One region of the Variovorax sp. J22R115 genome, then DNA from elsewhere that is predicted to be linked to it. Evidence: predicted binding sites of a transcription regulator. Region 1 holds the regulator's gene; each other region holds the start of a gene.

Region 1 (3,913 bases):
GACGGCAGTCGAAGCAGCGGCAGCGGCCAATACGAGGCAGCGACGTTTCATGCGGAAGCTCCTTTCAATAGGCGATCCATCGGCCGCAAAAGATCACGGCCAGCCAGATCGCAGTGGACGACAACATTTGTACCCGCGCCATCAAGTCGAGTTTGAGCAACGAGCCACGCGCATGAAACCACAGGGCGTTGCAGCCGGCCAATAGCAGCAATCCCATCTTGATCAAGAATGCCCGGTTGGCCAGCAACTCCGCCGGCTGTGTGGCGAACATCAACGAGCCACTGGCCGCCGCCAGTGCAAAGCCGGACAAGGCGATGGTCAACGACAGTTTGGCAAGGCCGTGCACCGGCAGCACGACGGCGCGTCCGAAAACGCGCGCCTCGAGCGCGACCAGATTGCCCACGAGGAGCGCGATCCCGACGATGTGCACGACCTCCAGCGCCGGATAGGCCCAGGGAGTCGATTGCAGCGCGTCGAACATGGATCAGGCGGAGCGCTCGCCCGACAGCAATTCCAGCATCAGCGCGATGCGCGCCTTGACCGGCGTCAGGGCACCCGCATCGCGCAAGACTTCCCATTCCCTTGGGAGGATGCGCCCCTGCGAGCATCGGGTCGCGCGAACGACGGCGACACCTTCCGCTTGCGCACGCAGCGCGGCAGCTTCGAGCGCATGGTGCAATGTGCCGTTCCCCGTCGCAGCAAGGACTAGCCCCTGGATGGCATCCGCGCGACCCAGCCTGCGCTCCCGCACCAGCGCATCCACGATCGCGCCGCGCGCGTCGGCGTGGCTCACCAGAATTTCCACGCGAGGCCAGGATTCGGCGCCTGCCATTCGCTCGAAGGCGAGCCGCACGGACCCGGTCGGCGCCGGCCAGTTTCTGAGCACCCGCAAGGCCCCCTCCTCGACGTACGCCACCGGCCCCGCATCACCCGAGTCGAATGCATCGAGCCGGTACGTGTGGATCTTTTGAACATCGAGCGCGCTGTGCACCGTACCCGCACAAACGACGACGGCCCCCTGCACGCCTGGCGTGGACGCCACGACGACAGCATCCCGCACGTTCTGGGGACCGTCAGGCGCCAGCGCGGTGGACGGCCGCATGGCACAGGTCAAGACCACCGGCTTCGACGGCGCCAGGACCGACTGGAGGAAAAAGGCCGTCTCCTCCAAGGTATCCGTACCATGGGTGATGACGATGCCCGCCACTCCGGGTTCCGCGAGCCAATGGGCACAACGCAGGGCCAGCGTTTGCCAGATGGCAAAAGACATGTCCTTGCTATCGATCTGCGCAACCTGCTCTGCCAACAACAAAACGCCGTCTGGCGCGTCGATACTGCCCAGCAGTTCGGCCACGCCTACCTCGCCGGCCTTGTAGCCGATGTTGTCGCCCGCAGTCGAAGCACGGCCGGCAATCGTGCCCCCCGTGCCCAGAACGATCACTCGGCGCTCGTCTTTTCCCATGCTCTCGGCCATCACTTGCCAACTTCCAGAAACTGGTTAAAAATACAGGTACTGGATATTCAGCCAGTGCCCGTCAGGAGCCAACATGCAGTTCGCAGTGAAGCTTACCGCCCGCCAGCAGCAAATTCTGGACTTGATCCAAAGCGCCATCGCACGCACCGGAGCCCCTCCCACACGCGCCGAGATCGCCGCCGAACTCGGGTTCAAGTCCGCCAACGCTGCCGAGGAACACCTGCAAGCACTCGCGCGCAAGGGAGTCATCGAGCTTGTGAGCGGCACCTCCCGCGGCATCCGGCTCAAGGGCGACGCCCTGCGCTCCCTCAACGAGTCCCGCAACAACCAGTTCTCCCTGTCGCTGCCAGGCATGGCGCAACTCGCGCTGCCGTTGATTGGCCGCGTGGCGGCCGGCTCGCCCATCCTCGCGCAGGAACATGTCGATCAGACCTACTACGTCGAGAACACGCTGTTCCAGCGCCAGCCCGACTACCTCCTCAAAGTGCGCGGCATGTCGATGCGGGACGCCGGCATCATGGACGGCGATCTGCTTGCGGTTCAAGCCACCAAGGAAGCCCGAAACGGCCAGATCGTCGTGGCCCGGCTGGGCGATGAGGTCACGGTCAAGCGCCTCAAGCGCAACAAGCAAGTCATCGAGTTGCATGCTGAAAACCCCGATTACCCCACCATAGTCGTCCAACCGGGCGAGCCCTTCGAAATCGAAGGCCTGGCGGTTGGTCTGATCCGCAACACCATGCTGATGTAGGGCTTTGAATCACCCGGCCGCGACAGGTGGCGGGCGTATGGCGAAGAGCCATCACCCTGTCGAGGCCCATGAAATCAATCCTGCCTATGTTCAATCTCTGACCTTTGGAGTTCACATGGGAATCGCCCTGCTCAGCATCGTTGATTTGTTCACCCCTTTGCAATCGCTGGCCAGCCGCTGGATGCCGGCGCGCAGTTCGCGTCGCATCAGTTCGCCGGGCCTGCGCTATGTCGGGGTTCGTCCAAGCTGCGGCGGGCGGCAGTCGGCCACTGTGCAAGCCAGCGCGCCCACCGCGCGGCCTTTGCGCGTGGTACGCATGGTCGATGCGCAGCAGCCGGGCTGCCATCAGAGCCGTGTCGTGATTTCGGGCCGGATGGCCGATGTCTGCGCGGAGCTCGACAGGCTCGTGGCGCTCGAGGCAGCCGGCACACCCCTGCAGTCCAACCATACACATTGAAGACCCGGACGCTTCCGCGTCGAACGAGCGCAATGCGTCCTTCGGCACCGCTGTTCGTCACCGCAACGTACGGCGCGTGCAACAGCAAAGCAACGCGCCGGCACAGCAGGTCGATGGTGCGAGGCACAATGGCACGCCATGAACATTGTGATCCTCGACGACTATCAGGATGCGGTGCGCAAGCTGCAGTGCGCTGCCAAGCTCGATGCGTATGCCGCCAAGGTGTACACCAACACGGTCAAGGGCATTGGACAGCTCTCGGTGCGGCTCAAGGACGCCGACGTGATCGTGCTGATCCGCGAGCGCACTCACATCTCCCGGCAGCTCATCGAGAAGCTGCCCAAGCTCAAGCTCATTTCGCAGACGGGTCGGGTTGGCAGTCATATCGACGTGAACGCCTGTACGGAACAAGGCGTTGCGGTGGCGGAAGGCACGGGGTCGCCGCTGGCACCTGCCGAGCTGACCTGGGCATTGATCATGGCCGCCATGCGTCGCCTGCCGCAGTACATCAGCAACCTCAAGCACGGCGCATGGCAGCAATCGGGCCTCAAGTCGGGGTCGATGCCGCCGAACTTCGGGCTTGGCTCTGTGCTCAAGGGCAAGACGCTGTGCATCTGGGGCTACGGGCGTATCGGCCAGCTGGTCGCGCGCTACGGCCAGGCTTTCGGTATGCAGGTGATGATCTGGGGGCGCGAGCAGAGCTGCGCCAGGGCAAGGTCCGACGGCTTCCAGATTGCCCCGAGCCGGGAGGCGTTTTTCGCCGCGGCTGATGTGATGTCGGTTCATCTGCGGCTCACGGAGGAAACGCGAGGCCTGGTGACGCTCGAGGATCTTTCCCGAATGAAGCCGACCGCCCTGTTCGTGAACACGTCGCGGGCGGAACTGGTCGAGCAGGACGCTCTTCTCGCAGCTCTCAATCGCGGACGGCCCGGTCTGGCAGCGGTCGACGTCTTCGAGAGTGAACCACCGCTGCAGGGTCACGCCCTCCTCCGACTGGAGAACTGCATCTGCACCCCGCACATCGGCTACGTCGAGCAGGACAGCTACGAGATGTACTTCGGTCAGGCTTTCGACAACGTCGTCAGCTTCATCAAGGGCAATCCGACCAACATCGTCAATCCCGGCGCACTGCAGGTCCGCCGTTGAAACGGCCTGCGCTGCCGGCCGCCCTGTGGGCCCTGCTGGCAGGCAACTTCGTGATCGGCACGGGCGTGATGGTCGTGCCTGGCACGCT
Region 2 (3,913 bases), on a different contig from region 1:
CGCCGATCGCGCGATGCAGCAGTTGGCCGGCCGGCCCGACGAACGGCCGGCCGGCCAGATCCTCCTGATCGCCTGGTTGCTCGCCCACCAGCATCAGCGTCGCGCCGGCACGGCCCTCACCCCAGACGGTTTGCGTGGCGTCGGCCGCGAAGTCACACTCCTCGCAGCAGGAGGCCTGGTGCGCGAGCGACGCCAGCCGTTGCGACGGCGAGGCAGGCGGCGGCTCTGCAACCTGCCCGGCCTGGGTTCCGCCGCAAGAAGGGTGGACGCCTTCATGGCATCCCTCCCCCGGCAGTGGCACGGTTCGGCCCGCGCGGCGCTCGCGCGCGGGGCTGACGCGGGTCTCCATGCCATGAGCGCGTTGGTCCGCCTGCTGCATCAGCGAGGTGATTTGCGACGCCTCGGGCAGGTTGCGCCAGAAACGCACTGGCATTTCCCGGCGCATCATGGCGGGCTTGAGGCGCGCCGGGTTGAAAACGCTTCGGTAGTACGCCAGCCACAAACCCTCGCCTTCGTCCGGGCCAGGAGCGTCCTCGCGCGTCGCCGGCGGGCCGAAGCGCAGTGCATGGCGATCCCAGTGCACGCTGCCCCGCGGGGTGAGGATCGCCCAGCGCATGCTGGCGAACCGATCGACGAAAAAAGGCGCTGCCGCGCGCACCACATGGTGCGCTGGCTCGAACCAGGCGACGTGGCATTCGCCGGCCTCGTCGAGGAGCGGGCGAAAACGCACGAAGGCGTGCATCTTGTGAATCTCGCGGCGCACCTCGCGCGCCATGCGCTCGAGCCGCAAGCGGTCATCACGCAGGGTGTCGTTCCAGGCCCGCCGGTCGCCCAAGATGGCAGCGGCCAGCGTATGCGCCGCATGGAAGCGCTCTGGACTGTCGTGCAGCAGTGCGCTGCGCAGCAGTTCGATGAATGCGCGCGGCAGGCGCACCGGTGGCGCAGCGGGATCCGTGTGCGGTGCGCGGCTTGCCTCGGCGGGCGATCGGCCGTGCGTTTCGAACTCGCAGGGGGTCCCGCCGTGCGACCCCTGCAGCGGGTCGTCGATCCATGAGGACTGGCGCACTCGCCCGTCATCCCACCGCACCGCGTCAGGGTTGAACCCGTGGTGCAGGGCACCGCGCAAGGCCGAAAAGATGCCTGGCAGGTCATCGGGCGCAGGGATGATCAGCGAGATGAGCACGGGTCATTCCTGGCTGGACCCGCCCCAGCCGGATGCGAGCACCGTCGGTTGCAAAGGTGGGGCCAGCGGTGCTTCGGTGCCGAGCGAAGCCCTCTCGCCACCCGCGGCGAACAGGTCACGCTGCTGCGCCGGGCGCATCGCCATCCCGGCCCTTGTTTGCTCGGAGGATCGACGCCGCGCGACGATCGCATCCAGCCGAGAGGCGGCGTCGCTTCCCGGCCGATGGTCGGGTAAAGCCACGAAAGCCAGAATCCGTGCGCTGGGTGCGCCCAGGCGCAGGATGTCGGCCTTGCGAAGGCACCGCACGCTGCGCGCGCTCAGCAGGCGCTCGACCGATTGCGTGCCCAGCCCCGGCACACGCAGCAGCGTCTCCTTCGGTGCGCGATTCACATCCACCGGGAACCAGTCCGGGTGGGCAAGCGCCCACGCCAACTTGGGGTCCACGTCCAGCGACAGCATGCCGCCATCGGTCACCAGCTCGTGCTCCTCGAAACCGTAGAAGCGCATGAGCCAGTCGGCCTGGTACAGCCGGTGCTCACGCATCAGAGGCGCGGCGCGGCCAGGAAGCAGCGCGCTGGCATGCGCGATCGGACTGAACGCGCTGTAGTACACGCGCTTGAGACGATAGCTGCGATACAGGGAAACGCTTGTGCGCAGGATTGCGCGATCGTCGGAGGCATCGGCGCCAACAATCATCTGTGTGCTTTGACCGGCCGGAGCAAAGCGCGGTGGCGGCGGTTGCGCCGCAGGGGCGTTGGCCATGGCTCGCGTTCGCCGCGCTGCATGGCCCAACTGCTCTGCCGTGTCGTCGAGCTGCAGACGGATGCGGGCCATCGAGCGCTTGATGGCGCTCGCATTCTTTTGCGGCGCCAACTGCGTCAGTGCGCTCTGGCTGGGCAACTCGATGTTGATGCTCAGGCGGTCGGCATGAAGACCGGCGCGGCCGATGAGGTCGGCGCTCGCGTCAGGAATCGTCTTCAAGTGGATATAGCCGCGGAAATGGTGGTCCTCGCGCAGCCGACGCGCGACTTCGATCAGTTGCTCCATCGTGTAGTCGGGCGACTGGATGATCCCGGAGCTCAGGAACAGGCCCTCGATCACGTTGCGCCGGTAGAAGTCGAGCGTGAGCTGCACCACTTCGTCCAGCGTGAAGCGCGCACGCTCGACGTCGCTCGATTCGCGGTTCACGCAGTAAAGGCAGTCGTAGACGCACCAGTTCGTCAGCAACACCTTCAGCAGGGAGATGCACCGGCCGTCGGGCGCGTAGCTGTGACAGATGCCAGTCCCGCTGTTCGACCCCAAGCCCACCTGATCGCGCGAATGGCGCTTGGCGCCACCGGACGATGCGCAGGACGCGTCGTACTTGGCTGCATCGGCCAGGATGGCGAGCTTGCGCAGAATCGGGATGACCATGGTACTGTTATTTTATACAGTATTACTCCCTCAGCGCGCGCTCTTGTCAACCCGCAGGCCGGCATGCTCGGCGGGTATCAGGAAGCCGCTCGCTGCCCGGGGGTAGGGAGCTTCCAATGGGGGACTGCTCTGAAGCGAAGGGTCGGCAACCGATGCCGAGCTCGGCATCAGGTGAGCAGAAGCGGCATGCCGGGGTCGCCCTTCTGCATGGCGCGCTGGTAGGGCTCCCGCCCTGCAATGCGCTGCAGGTAAGCCAGGATGCTTGGATACGGCCTGAGGTCGAAGGGCATGAAGTAGCGCATCGTGGTCAACGAGAAGAAGGTCATGATGTCCGCGGCGGTGAAGTTCTCGCCCGCCAGGAACGGTACATCGCCGAGGCGCTTCTCGATCAGCGCGAAGGCGCCGACAAGCCGGCCGTTCAGGCGCGCGGCGATGGGGTTGTCGTCCGGCAGCTTCAGTCGCCGCATGAACATGTTGCGGCCCATGTTCGGCTGGAAATTGCCGTTGGCGTAGTGCCACCAGAAGAGGTAATGAACGTAGTCCGGATGGTCCGGTCCGAGCGTCAGCCGGCCGTTGCCGTACATCGCGATGATGTATTCCATGATGGCGCCGGACTCCGCAAGCAGGAGATTCCCGTCGCTGATCACGGGCGCCGTGCCCAGCGGGTGCAGCGCGACAAGTTCAGGCGGCGCCAACGCGGTGACCGGATCCCGCACATAGTGCTTGAGCTCGTACATCAGGCCGAGCTCCTCGCAGAGCCACACGATGCGCTCCGATTGCGACTTGCCGAGATGGTGGACGGTCAGCACGGTGCTTCCTTGAAGGTGGGACGCTGGATCATCGCAGGTGTATGCGGCTTCAAGCCTCCCAGGACGCGGCGGTCGCGATCAACATGCTCAGACTTCGAGCTTTGCGAACTCGTGCTGGCCGCGCTGCTGCGACGTTGGCTCGCGCGAGTAGGCGCGATACCACCAGGCCATTCCGATCGTGACCACGAATGGCTTCGGGCCCAAGAATGATGCGGCGCTGGTTCCGCTAAGCGACTTCGAAGCTGCAGCGGGAGCCGACTTGCCCCGACTCAGGCTGGCGCGATGACGGTCACAGTTCCATTCGATCCGCGGTACTTGAGAGCTCCGTCCTCGACATACAGGATCCCGCCGCCAGTCGGGTTGGCCCCGGGGGCGAGCGTTGCATTCGCGATCGCCACCACGCCCTGACCGCCTCCAAACTGCGTGGCGGTACGGATGCCGACATTGCCTCCCGCCGCCAGCCGCTGAAACACGACCATGGTTTCGAACGCGGTATTTCCGGCATTGC
Region 3 (3,913 bases), on a different contig from region 1:
ACGAGCAGCGCATCCACGTTGCCGGCCGGGACTACTGGGTCGGCCACCTGCAGGGGCAACTCGTGGTCGCGGTGCTGTCGCGCATCGGCAAGGTCGCGGCGGCCACCACGGCAACGGTGTTGATGGAACGATTCGGCGTGCGGGCCATCGTGTTCACCGGCGTTGCCGGTGGGCTGGCGCCGGGCGTCGACGTCGGCGACGTGGTCGTGGCGACCAGGCTTCTGCAGCACGACCTGGACGCTTCGCCGATCTTCCCGAAGTACGAAGTGCCGCTGACCGGCCACGCGCGCTTTGCGGCCGACACCGCAATCAGCGATGCGTTGGCGGTCGTGGCCGCCGACCTGCTGAGCGATCCGGTCACGCTCCTGGGCGAGAAGGTGGTCGAGGACTTCAAACTGACCGCGCCGAAGGTCCATCGCGGCCTGCTGGTCAGCGGGGACCGCTTCGTGTCGACCTCGGCCGAAAGCGAAGCGCTGCGCCTGGCATTGCCCGACGCGCTCGCGGTCGAAATGGAGGGCGCCGCCGTGGCGCAGGTGTGCCACGACTACGGCGTGCCCTTCGCCGCGGTGCGCACGATTTCCGATCGGGCCGACGACGCGGCCCACGGCGACTTCACGCGATTCGTCTCGGCGGTCGCGAGCCGCTACAGCCTCGCGGTGATCGACGCGTGGCTGGCCACGCTCCCGACGGATGCGCCCGCGACTATTTGAGCCAGCCGCGCCGGCGGAAGTACCACATCGGCACCAGCGCGCTCGCGATCATCAGCACGATCGCGTAGGCATAGCCGTAGCTCAGATCGAGTTCGGGCATGAACTTGAAGTTCATGCCGTACACGCTCGCGATCAAGGTCGGCGGCAGCAGCGCCACGCTCGCGACCGAGAAGATCTTGATGGTCTTGTTCTGGTTGATGTTGATGAAACCGACGGTCGCATCCATCAGGAAGTTGATCTTGTCGAACAGGAAGGCCGTGTGGTTGTCGAGCGATTCGATGTCGCGAAGGATCTGTCGCGCCTCCTCGAACTGCTCGGCGTTGAGCATGCGGCTGCGCATCATGAAGCTCACGGCGCGGCGGGTGTCCATCACGTTGCGGCGGATGCGGCCGTTCAAGTCTTCCTGCCGCGCGATCAGGCCGAGCACCTCGCCGGCCAGTTCGTCGCTCACGTTGCCCGAGAGCACCTTCTTGCCGGCGGATTCGAGTTCGTCGTAGATGTTCTCTAGCGTGTCGGCCGAGTATTCGGCGTCGGCGTCGAACAGCTTCAGGAGCACTTCCTTGGCGTCCTCGATCAGGCCGGGCGCGCGGCGTGCGCGCATGCGCAACAGGCGGAAGACGGGCACGTCCTCGTCGTGGATCGAGAACAGCACGCCGCGGCTGCGCAGTTCCGTGTTGTGCTGGTTGAGGATGAAGGCCACCCGCACCGAGCGCGGGTTCTCGTCGTCATCGATCAGAAAGTCGCTGCGGATGTGGAGTTCGCCGTTGTCTTCTTCGTAGAAGCGGGCGGATTCCTCGATGTCCTCGTCCATCGCGTCTTCGGGGATGGAGAGGCCGTAGTACTGCTTGATCCAGCGCTTTTCCTCGACGGTGGGTGATTCGAGGTCGACCCAGATGGGCTGGAACTGGGAAAGCTCTTCGAGCGCCTCGATCTCTTCCTGGACGAGGCGACCGTTGGCGAGCGTGAAGATGTTGAGCATGGCTCACTCCCGTGAATGGTCTGGCGGTTGGGCGAAGGGGGTGGGGCGCTTTCAACTCCCTCGCCAACGGACGTGTCAGAGGGGGAGCGAAAGCTGCCGAGACGGGTCGATTTCCATATGAAAGGCTCCGGTTTGCAGCGAGGCGCGATTATGTCATCCGCCCTCCGGGCATCGCCGGCCGTATCTGGATGGACATACAGTAAAGTTGCGTCGATGCAGAGCGTCGCGAAACCCACCTCCGCCAGCCAGACCGATCGCCTGGCGACCGCGCTCGCCCAGCTCAACGACGAGCAGCGCGCGGCGGTGGAGCACGGTGTGGACGTCGCCCTGGGCGACGTGCTGCGGGACGATCGCCCCTTGCTCGTGATCGCCGGCGCGGGTTCCGGCAAGACCAGCACGCTGGCCCACCGCGTGGCCCACCTGATCGCGCGCGGCGCCGATCCGCAGCGCATCCTGCTGCTGACCTTCTCCCGCCGTGCCGCGCAGGAGATGGAGCGCCGGGCCGGACAGGTGCTGGCGCGCGTGCTCGGCCTGAAAACCGACGCGCCGCCGGCGCTGCCTTGGGCGGGCACCTTCCACGGCATCGGCGCGCGGCTGCTGCGCGAGTACGCGGCGCAGGTCGGCCTGGACGAGAACTTCACCATCCATGATCGTGGCGACGCCGAAGACCTCATGGGGCTGGTGCGCAACGACCTCGGCCTGTCGTCCACGACGCGGCGCTTTCCGCAGAAGGGCACCTGCCTCTCGATCTACTCGCGCACCGTCAACACCTGCGCGCCGCTGGCGGAAGTGCTGAAACACGCGTTTCCCTGGTGCGCAGAATGGGAATCCGAACTCAAGCGGCTGTTCGGCGCCTATGTCGAGGCCAAGCAGCAGCAGCACGTGCTCGACTACGACGACCTGCTGCTGTACTGGGCCGAGATGGTGGCGGAGCCGACACTCGCCGAGCACGTCGGCGCGCGCTTCGATCATGTGCTGGTCGACGAATACCAGGACACGAATCTGCTGCAGGCCGCCATCCTGCGTTCGATGAAGCCGGATGGACGTGGCGTCACGGTGGTGGGCGACGACGCGCAGTCGATCTACGCATTTCGTGGTGCAACGGTTCGCAACATCCTCGACTTTCCACAGCAGTTCAGCCGGCCCGCGCGAATCGTCACGCTGGAGCGCAACTACCGCTCGACGCAGCCCATCCTCGATGTCTCGAACGCCGTAATCGCCGCCGCCGCGGAGCGCCATGCGAAAACGCTCTGGACCGACAAGTCTTCGGCCGGCCGACCCCAACTTGTGCTGGTGCCCGACGAGGCGCAGCAGGCACGCTGGGTGGCCGACCGCGTTCTGGCACATCGCGAAGGCGGCCTGGCGCTCAAATCACAGGCGGTGCTGTTTCGCACGTCGACGCACAGCGCCGCGCTCGAGCTTGAATTGGCGCGGCGCAACATTCCCTTCGTCAAATACGGCGGGCTCAAGTTTCTTGAAGCCGCGCATGTAAAGGACCTGCTCGCCGTGCTGCGCTTTGCGCAGAACCCGCGAGGGCGCATGGCGGGATTCCGCGTCACTCAACTGATTCCGGGCATCGGGCCGGTCACTTCCACCCGTCTGCTCGACGCAATGGCCGAAGCGGCCGATCCGGGTGCGGTCGTGCAGGCCTTCGTTCCGCCCTCCGCCGCGCAGACCGAGTGGGCGCGATTTGCCGCCATCTATGCAGCGCTGCGCGAGCCTGCGCTTGCCTGGCCCGCCGATATGGACCTGGCGCTGCGGTGGTACCTGCCGCATCTGGAGCGCCTCCACGAGGACGCCGAACTGCGCCGCGGCGATGTCGAACAATTGGCGCGACTGGCGTCGGGCTATGCGTCGCGCGAGCGCTTCCTGACCGAACTCACGCTCGACCCGCCCGAAGCCACCAGCGACCGGCCGGGGCCTCCCCTGCTCGACGAGGACTACCTGATTCTTTCGACCATTCACTCGGCCAAGGGGCAGGAGTGGACCTCGGTGCATGTGTTGAACGTGGTCGACGGCTGCATTCCGGCCGATGTTGCGCAGGGGGCGCAAGAACTCGAAGAGGAGCGGCGGTTGCTGTACGTCGCGATGACGCGTGCGCGCGACCATCTGCACTTGCTGGTGCCGCAGCGCTTCTACGTCACGCAACAAGCGGTTCGCGGCGACCGACACTTGTATGCGGGGCGTACGCGCTTCATCACGGCGTCCGACGCCGAGCGCTTCG
Region 4 (3,913 bases), on a different contig from region 1:
GGACGTGGCGCAGCAGCAAGCACTGCTCGACAACACCCTGACACAAGTGGACGTGCTGAAGAAGCAGCGCTCCCAGTACGAACACGCGATCGCCACGCTGAGCGGAACGCCCGCGCCCGTGTTCTCGATCGCGCCCGATCTCAAGCCGCTCGAGCCGCCAGCGATTCCCATCGGCGTACCGTCCGATGCGTTGGAGCGTCGGCCCGACGTCGCGTCCGCCGAGCGCGCGATGGCGGCTGCCAATGCGCAGATCGGCGTCGCCACCGCAGCCTTCTATCCGAGCGTGATGCTGTTGCCGACCGGCGGCCTCGACAGCCGCACGATCTCGACCTTGCTCGACGCCAACAGCCTTCTGTGGTCGATCGGCGTTTCCGCCACGCAGACGATCTTTGATGGCGGCCGCATTCGCGCCAACGTCGATTTCACGCGTGCCGGCTATGACGCCGCCGTGGCCAACTACCGCCGGGTCGTCCTGACTGCAATGCAGGAGGCCGAGGACGGCATTACCGGCCTGGCCTCGCTGGACCGCGCATCGACGCAGGCACTCGCGGCCGTCGCGAGTTCGCGCCGCGTGCTGGAAATGGCGGCCAGCCGCTACGAGGGCGGCGCGTCGATCTATCTCGATGTGATCACCGCCCAGCAGGCCCTGCTCAACACCGAACGCCAAGCCGCGCAGATCAACGGCCAGCGCATGCTGACCTCGGTCTTTCTAGTGAAGGCGCTCGGCGGCGACTGGTGCGGCGTCGAGCCCCGCGGCGCGACCGAAGCTAGAACAGGCTGCCCTGCCCCGCTGCGCCAGGTGGTCGGAACGCGCTGAGATCGAACGTGGTGCGATCCCGGCCAAAGCCGATGCGCTGCGTCGCCTTCTCAAAGCGCTGACGGATCAGGTCGGCCCACAACCCGCTGCCTTTCATGCGGGTCGCGAAGTCGGCGTCGTAATCCTTGCCCCCGCGCATCTCGCGGATGCGCGCCATGATGCGGCCCGCACGCTGCGGGTAATGCAGCTCCAGCCATTGCTTGAAGAGCGGCGCGACTTCCCAAGGCAGACGGATCACCGTGTAGAAGGCGCTGCGCGCCCCAGCCTCCCAGGCCGCTTCGAGCACCTGCTCCATGTCCTCGTTGACGAAGGGAATCTGCGGCCCCACGCTCACGCCCACCGGCACGCCCGCTTCGGCCAGCGTCCGCACGGTGCGCAACCGGCGGTGCGGCGCGGCCGCGCGCGGTTCGAGCTTGCGCGCGAGTTCGCCGTCCAGCGTGGTGATGGTGACGTACACGGCCGCCAGGTGCTCGGCCGCCATCGGCGCGATCAGGTCGAGGTCGTGCTCCACCGCGCTGGACTTGGTAACGAGGCCGAAGGGGTGGCGCGTTTCCTTCAGCAGTTCGATCACCGATCGCGTGAGCCGCAGTTCGCGCTCGATCGGCTGATAGCAATCCGTTGCGGTGCCGATCACGATGGGGCTGGGCACGTAGCTCTTGCGGCCCAGTTCGGCGCGCAGCACCTCGGCGATGTTGCGCTTGGCGATCAGCTTGGTTTCGAAATCGAGCCCTGGCGACAGATTGAGGTAGCTGTGGGTCGGACGGGCGAAGCAGTAGATGCATCCGTGCTCGCACCCTCGATAGGGATTGAGCGAACTGTCGAAGGGCACGTCGGGCGAATCGTTGTGGGTGAGCACCGACCTGACGTTTTCGAAGCGCACTTCTGTGGCGAGCGGCGGCAAGCCCTCGGCGTCGGCCGCGCCTTCCTCGAGCGTGCCCCAGCCGTCGTCGAAGGCGTTGCGCGTGTCGCGCTCGAAGCGATGCGGCAGGCGCGTGGCCGCGCCCCGGCCCTTCAGGGCATGCAGCGGGATAAAAACATCGGCCATGATCGTCACCCAAAATACTGTATGAAACAACAGTATTCCATCTTTCCGTCGCCGATGCAGCAAGCGCTTGTTACCGATGAGCGGACGGAGGCGTAAGCTTCATCCTCCCCGGAGTTCACCATGCCTCGCCGCCCCGAAAACCTCTACCCGCAGTACCACGCTCATATCTATTTCGGTCCGGACACCGTCGCCCAGGCGCGACAGGTGGCCGAGGAAGCCGGGCGAAATCTGCTGGTGGTGGTCGGTCGGGTGCATGAAAAGCTGGTCGGCCCGCATCCACACTGGAGCTGCCAAATCGCCTTCGATGCCGCGGAATTCGACGAAGTCATCGGCTGGCTGGACACCCATCGCAACGGGCTCGACATCTTCGTGCACGGCCTGACCGGTGACGACTACCTCGACCACACGGCGCACGCGATGTGGCTGGGCAACGAGGCGACGCTCGACCTGCGCATGTTCCGCAAGCCAGCGGCCTGAGACGGAACGCCTACCGGCAGGCGTTCAGAACTCGGCGTCGAGCTCGTCGATTTCGTCCGGCTCCTGCTTGGCGGCCTTGATCCACTCCTGCATCGCAGGCAGTTCGATGATCCGCTTGCAATAGGCGGTGCAGACCCGATCGAGCGCCACGTCGTAGGTCATGAAGCGCGTGACGACGGGCGCGTACATCGCGTCCGCCATGCACGGCTGCTCACCGAACAGGAAGGGTCCGCCGTATGCGCCCAGGCATTCGCGCCAGATCGCGACCACCCGGTCGATGTCGGACTGGGCACGCGACCAGATCTTGAAGGCGGGGAATTTCGCCTTGACGTTCATCGGCAGCGAGCCGCGCATCGAGCTGAAACCCGAATGCATCTCGCCGCAGATCGCCCGGCAGTGGGCGCGGGCCTTGGCGTCGGCAGGCAGCAGCCCGGCCTTGGGCTTGATTTCGTTGAGGTACTCGCCGATCGCGAGCGTGTCCCAGACCTTGATGCTGCCGTGCTGCAGCGAGGGCACCAGCATCGATGCCGAAAGCAGCAGCATCTCGGCCTTCATCGCCGGATCGTCGGGCGGGATGATCTTTTCGGTGAACTCCAGGCCCGCGAGCCGGCACATCAGCCATCCGCGGAGCGACCATGCGCCGTAGTTCTTGCTGCTGATGGTGAGTACGGGTTTGGCCATGCTGACGCTCCTCGGCTGCCGGATCGGCCTGAAGGCTGTGCAAGGCCTGTGCCAGAACGGTGCGCCCCGCCGACCGCGCCGCCGGGCTTGGCCCGCAACTTGCCTACAGCCCATGCATGCTGTACCGGGCCTACCAAACCAACGCCGACCTGCTTTCGCCATCCCGGCTTGCGGCCCAGTACCTCGGCACTGCGCTCTGGCAGTCGAAGGCCGACCGCAGCCTGACCCGCAGGATCGCCGCGGCCATGGAGGTCTACTCGCGCATGCGGCTCACGCACGCGCGTCCGCCCTACGACATCGAGAGCGTGATGGTCGACGGCGAGGAAGTCGCGGTGCACGAGGAACCCGCGCTGGTCGCGCCCTTCGGCACGCTGCTGCACTTTCGCAAGGACACCAGCGCGGTGCATCCCCCGGTGCTGCTGGCCGCACCACTGTCGGGCCATTTCGCGACGCTGCTGCGCGAAACGGTGCGCACCCTGCTGCGCGACCATGACGTCTACATCACCGACTGGCACAACGCGCGCGACGTGCCGCTCTGGCATGGCGGTTTCGGCCTCGACGACTACACGCTGCAGATCATCAGCTTTCTCGAAGCGATCGGCCCCGGCGCGCACATGGTCGCCGTATGCCAGCCTTGCGTCGCGGCGCTGGCAGCGACCGCGCTCATGTCGGAAGACGACAACCCGTCCGCGCCCCGCAGCCTGACGCTGATGGCCGGCCCGGTCGACTGCCGCATCAACCCGACCGCCGTGAACAAGCTCGCCAACGAGCGCTCCATCGGCTGGTTCGAGCGCAACCTGATCAGCCGCGTGCCATGGCCGCATGCCGGCATGATGCGGCGCGTCTATCCCGGCTTCCTGCAACTCTCAGCGTTCATGAGCATGAACCCGGAC

What was found. The regulator LexA, encoded in region 1, represses DNA repair genes until DNA is damaged. The targets are predictions, from matches to a motif close to ACTGTATNNNNATACAGT.
Region 2: the regulator LexA is predicted to act here: its motif matches at 2,600-2,617, upstream of QTI04_RS11925 (putative DNA modification/repair radical SAM protein).
Region 3: the regulator LexA is predicted to act here: its motif matches at 1,873-1,890, upstream of QTI04_RS18970 (ATP-dependent helicase).
Region 4: the regulator LexA is predicted to act here: its motif matches at 1,879-1,896, upstream of QTI04_RS17380 (PA0069 family radical SAM protein).

What each region holds. Positions count from the first base shown of each region.
Region 1 covers NZ_JASZYM010000003.1:31,088-35,000, forward strand. The annotation lists gene QTI04_RS05525 (DUF6152 family protein) at 1-51, opposite strand, end outside; gene QTI04_RS05530 (hypothetical protein) at 65-481, opposite strand; gene QTI04_RS05535 (asparaginase) at 485-1,474, opposite strand; gene lexA (transcriptional repressor LexA) at 1,548-2,222, shown strand; gene QTI04_RS05545 (hypothetical protein) at 2,260-2,679, shown strand; gene QTI04_RS05550 (D-2-hydroxyacid dehydrogenase family protein) at 2,818-3,825, shown strand; gene QTI04_RS05555 (MFS transporter) at 3,822-3,913, shown strand, end outside.
Region 2 covers NZ_JASZYM010000006.1:58,361-62,273, forward strand. The annotation lists gene QTI04_RS11920 (UdgX family uracil-DNA binding protein) at 1-1,183, opposite strand, end outside; gene QTI04_RS11925 (putative DNA modification/repair radical SAM protein) at 1,187-2,590, opposite strand; gene QTI04_RS11930 (glutathione S-transferase family protein) at 2,764-3,405, opposite strand; gene QTI04_RS11935 (hypothetical protein) at 3,675-3,913, opposite strand, start outside.
Region 3 covers NZ_JASZYM010000010.1:166,384-170,296, reverse strand. The annotation lists gene QTI04_RS18980 (5'-methylthioadenosine/adenosylhomocysteine nucleosidase) at 1-710, shown strand, start outside; gene corA (magnesium/cobalt transporter CorA) at 703-1,689, opposite strand; gene QTI04_RS18970 (ATP-dependent helicase) at 1,903-3,913, shown strand, end outside.
Region 4 covers NZ_JASZYM010000009.1:147,122-151,034, forward strand. The annotation lists gene QTI04_RS17375 (efflux transporter outer membrane subunit) at 1-817, shown strand, start outside; gene QTI04_RS17380 (PA0069 family radical SAM protein) at 768-1,862, opposite strand; gene QTI04_RS17385 (DOPA 4,5-dioxygenase family protein) at 1,983-2,339, shown strand; gene QTI04_RS17390 (glutathione S-transferase family protein) at 2,364-3,020, opposite strand; gene QTI04_RS17395 (polyhydroxyalkanoate depolymerase) at 3,137-3,913, shown strand, end outside.